DNA from 2 places in the Lysinibacillus sp. NPDC097195 genome. Region 1 is predicted to be linked to the other one. Evidence: riboswitches for the same ligand, from Rfam matches in the RefSeq annotation. Region 1 holds a riboswitch; the other holds the start of a gene.
The links. Region 1 has a riboswitch for FMN ahead of ribE (riboflavin synthase). Riboswitches for the same ligand answer to the same signal wherever they lie in the genome.

Region 1 (2,480 bases):
AGAATCTCCAGTGCTGACAAAACAGAAAATTGATTGGTGGGGAGCCATTACACTTGTATTGGCGGTTATTAGCTTGATGTTTGCATTGGAGTTGGGCGGTAAACAATATGATTGGAGTTCAGCACCAATTATTGCATTATTCATCAGTTTTGCGGTGTTCTTTATTGTGTTCTTTTTTGTAGAGTTGAAAGCGCAAGAACCAATCCTTCCTTTCTTTTTATTTAAGCGTCGCTTATTTGCTTCTTCGCAAATGTTGGCCTTCTTATATGGCGGTACTTTTATTATTTTAACAGTTTATATCCCCATTTATGTGCAAGCTGTCTACGGTGGTTCAGCAACAAACGCAGGACTAGTCCTGATGCCAATGATGTTGGGATCTGTTGCAGGTAGTGCATTTGGTGGTATCTTTTTAACGAAAATAAGCTACCGTAATTTAATGGTTATTTCAGTTATCTCTTATTTTGTAGGTATGTTTTTACTAAGCACACTAACGCCAGATACGGCTAGAATCCTTCTTACGCTGTATATGATTCTTGTAGGTTTTGGTATGGGCTTCTCGTTCTCACTACTACCGACAGCATCGCAACATAACCTAGATGCTCGTTATCGAGGGACTGCGAACTCAACCAATTCGTTTCTTCGTACGCTCGGTATGACGATGGGTGTGACGATTTTTGGAACAATCCAAAACAATGTCTTTACAAGTAAACTAGCAGAAGGTTTTAAAAATATGGGGCAAGGTGCTAATTCTGCAATGTTTGAAAGTGGCGATATGAGACAAATTTTTGAACCAAGTGTGCGTGAGAAAATGCCAGCTAACATTCTAGATATCATTGTTAATGCGATGTCTAGTTCGGTAACGCATGTATTCCTTCTTGCACTTATTCCTATAGTGATTGCAGCCATTTTCGTATTAATGATGGGCAATTCTCGTGTAGTTGTCCCTGCAAAGAAAGACGAATAATAAATAAGGTACTATATGCTCCTTTGTTTGAAGGTTACTTTCTAACTTTTAAATAAAGGAGCTTTTGCTATTTTAGGCGCCTTTTCCTTTCAGCGCCATCTAGATTGTTTTAAGAGCTTATCGTTTTAAGAGATGAAGGCAAACTTTTGGTGGATAATCTTTTAAAATAATGTTATCGTATGAGATAACTAAATAAACATATCCTTCAGGGTAGGGTGAAATTCCCAATCGGCGGTGATGAAGCAATTCAAAGTCCGTGAGCGCAAGCTGATTTGGTGCAAATCCAAAACCGACAGTTACAGTCTGGATGGGAGAAGGGTACTTGTATAAGCTTTTTAAATTCGTAGGACTTTAAAAGGTCTATTTGGCTACGCTTATACGGAAACCGACTTCCCATCATCAACGTTGGGGAGTTTTTTATTTAGTGAAAAATAGAATAAGTATCTGTTCTTCGGGGTAGGGTGAAATTCCCAATCGGCGGTGATGAAGTAATTCAAAGTCCGTGAGCGCAAGCTGATTTGGTGCAAATCCAAAACCGACAGTGATAGTCTGGATGGGAGAAGAACGATGAGATGGCAGCCTGTGGAAAAAAATAAAGCCAATAGGTTTATTTCTTGACGTCTTATTTATTGGAACTCCCAAACCCCTTTTTATAAGGGGTTTTTTGTTTAGCAACAAATGTGGAAAGGAGGATATGAAGCAATTTGATCATGCTATTTTGAGAAAGTAGGGTGAAAATGTTTACAGGTATTATTGAAGATGTTGGCACAGTAAAAACCTTGCAAAGCAATAGACAAAGTATGATTATTACTGTTATTTCGCCAAAAATGGTAGTCGACGTAAAACTTGGTGATAGTATAGCCGTCAACGGCGTTTGCTTAACTGTAACCCATTTTAATGAACACGAGTTGACGATGGACGTAATGCCGGAGACGGTGAAAGCGACGAATTTGCGGCAACTTACTATCGGTGATGCAGTTAATTTGGAACGCGCCATGCCTGCAAATGGACGATTTGGTGGTCATTTTGTATCGGGGCATGTAGATGGTGTAGGGAAAATTATACGTAAACGTCCAATGGCTAATGCAGTGTATATTGATATCGAGCTGCCAGACGAATTAACAAGCTTTTGTATTCCAAAAGGCTCTATTACCATTGATGGTACAAGCTTAACGCTCTTTGAAGTGGATAATAACCGTGTCACAGTATCCCTTATTCCACACACATATAAGGAAACGGTGTTAGGCACAAAAAACATCGGGTCCATCGTCAATATCGAGACTGATTTAGTTGGAAAATACATTATTCATCAGCTACAACGGGGACAGCAATCGTCGACTATTACCAAAGAATACTTAATGAAACATGGCTTTTAACTTGCGAAGAAGGCAAGCAAATATAAGGAGGTGGCCATTTTGCTACATTCTATTGAAGAAGCAATGGCAGATTTAAAGCAAGGCAAAATCATTGTCGTAGTTGATGATGAAGATCGTGAAAATGAAGGGGACTTACTCGC
Region 2 (2,480 bases), 230 kb from region 1:
CAAAATGACGCCAATTTCCACTTTCACCTTCCGCTATTGCCTTCACAATTTCAGGAGGAACATCATAACGCAGTGCAGTTTCGGTTAACAAACAGTTCATTGTCGAATAATCAGGGTTTACTTTCGATGTCGAATCATACTCACATGAATTTGCAAGATTATTCGCTAATACATTTTGATCTATGTTTATAGATAGCGAGAGGGTACCGATGGCAATAACACTAATCAATGGTTTCAATATCTTTTTCATGTGTGATGTATACACTTCCTTTCCTATTTTTCAAAGTTAAAAGATTCAAATATATGTTATCATAAACCTAATGTTTGAGACAGGAATATCAACCAATATCTATATTTTTTAACAGTATTGATATATAAATGAAATATCTAACATATAGTATTTGCTTGTGTGATCTGTTATTCTTTCTTATCTCAAAACTTTGCTATAGCAAATTTAAACAACAAAAAACACCTTCTAGACATAACAATCTAAAAGGTGTTATTACTTGAACACTATTCATAATTATACTTTTTTACGCTTATTTTGATAAATACATTGTACGTTGTTGCTCAATCCATTTGCGCATTGTTGTGAACAATAACGCCATAATCGCCGTTAATAATATACCTTTTACAATATTAAACGGCAAAATTCCTGCAACTATCATTGTGTATAATGAATCGCCAACGACTGGCTCCATACCTAAGAAGTACGTGTACATTGGTAAAAATACTGCGTAATTTAACACGCTCATCCCTACTGCCATGACAATTGTTCCTGTTGCCAAACCGCCAACAAGACCTGCGATTGATTTAAAACGATTAAATATAAATGATACTGGTAAAATAAATAATATACCTGTCACAAAGTTTGCAATATGACCAACCGGGACTCCTGTAGGCGTACCTGAGAAAACCCAATCCAAAACATTTTTAAATAACTCTACTAAAATACCCGCTACTGGCCCCATTGTGATGGCTGCAAGTAATGCAGGCATATCGCTGAAATCCACTTCTAAAAAAGCTGGGAACGGTGGAATTGGAAAATTAAAAAGCATTAATAAAAACGAAATACTACTCAGCATACCAATCGTAATAAACGATTGCAGTTTGATATTTTTCTTCATTGAAAACTCTCTCCTCTTTGCTGATTCAATCTTGCAAGAAGAAAGGTGACGACGTAATCGATTGTTTTTCACGAAAAAACCCTTATGCACATCAGCATAAGGGAGAAAAGGCATGATTAAATAGCGCCATTACTAGCTATTTTTTGAGCAAGCAGTGCGATTAATAGACACACTAAAAAAAACGCTCGCACATAGCTTAATTCGTAACAACGAATGACGATCGTACCTTCATCTTCTCCCATCCAGACTATACTGTCGGCCTTGGAATCTCACCAAGTCAGCCATGCAAAAAAATCTTTGCACAGGTCGCGGGCTGAAGAGCCATTATGTAAATCATGCGAGCTATTGTAGTTTTAGACTACACTAGCGATTTACAACTCTATTACCGCCGGTCGGGATTTTCACCCTGCCCCGAAGATGAATCAATATTATTTTATAAATTAACTATAATGTTTTATCTCACAAAAGTAAATACTTCTGCTTAAAAAATTCCGATTAATTTTGTATGCTTTAATGTGTGATTTACAAGCACTGGGTTAAGCGGGTTCCTGACCTTGCGAAGGGAGAAGCACAAAAAGAGAAATTGCACAGTGCAATTTCTCTTTTCGTTTGAACTAAAATGGCTTAGTACTCTTCCTCGGTAACTTCATTATTATTGCCATGTCCGTTTCCGTTGCCATTGCCATTGCCATTGCCGTTACCATTTCCGTTGCCATTGCCATTACCGTTACCTGGCTTTACAACAACCACATCAAATGTTAGTGTGTGCTCACCATATGTTACTGTAATTGTCGTATTTCCTTGACCTTTTCCTTTTACAACACCTGCCTTGACAGTAGCAATCTTATCGTTTGCTACTTTATATGTTGCCAGTTTTGTTACATCTGTTTCCGTTGTTGTTCCATTAAAAGTAGTGACTTCTGTAATTTTCACTGCCACTTCTTTACCGATTCTCGTTTCAACCTGAGCTTGGTCAATAGCTAGTGAAACGATTGGTGCTTCCACAACCGGTGCAGTAACTGTCACGTTGGCTGTTACTTCATTTTTACCATGTGAAATAGTAATTGTAGTCGTGCCCTCAGCCACCGCAGTCACGATTCCATTGACGACAGTAGCGACATTTTCATCCCCAACAATATAAGACGCTTTTGACGTTACATCTTCCATCGTTGCCTCACCTTCTGCAGGCGTTGACGTTTCTGTTACCGTCAATTGTGCAGTATCCCCAGCTGTCAGGTTTAACGTTGTTGGATTTACTGAAAGCGTTACGACTGGTTCTACTACCTCTTTTTCATAGATGATTGCTTTACCTACATTGCCAGCAGCGTCATTAATTACGACTGACACAGCATT

Region 2: it holds a riboswitch for FMN, as region 1 does, so the genes downstream of both, ACIQXI_RS10000 (ECF transporter S component) here and ribE (riboflavin synthase) in region 1, are expected to answer to the same signal.

The regions. Positions count from the first base shown of each region.
Region 1 is NZ_JBIWDP010000001.1:1,693,018-1,695,497, reverse strand. Features, by position in the region: gene ACIQXI_RS08765 (MDR family MFS transporter) at 1-964, shown strand, start outside; FMN riboswitch at 1,162-1,287, shown strand; FMN riboswitch at 1,408-1,533, shown strand; gene ribE (riboflavin synthase) at 1,702-2,340, shown strand; partial or broken gene ribB (3,4-dihydroxy-2-butanone-4-phosphate synthase) at 2,380-2,480, shown strand, end outside.
Region 2 is NZ_JBIWDP010000001.1:1,926,740-1,929,219, forward strand. Features, by position in the region: gene ACIQXI_RS09995 (SH3 domain-containing protein) at 1-250, opposite strand, end outside; gene ACIQXI_RS10000 (ECF transporter S component) at 540-1,127, opposite strand; FMN riboswitch at 1,354-1,550, opposite strand; gene ACIQXI_RS10005 (S8 family serine peptidase) at 1,752-2,480, opposite strand, start outside.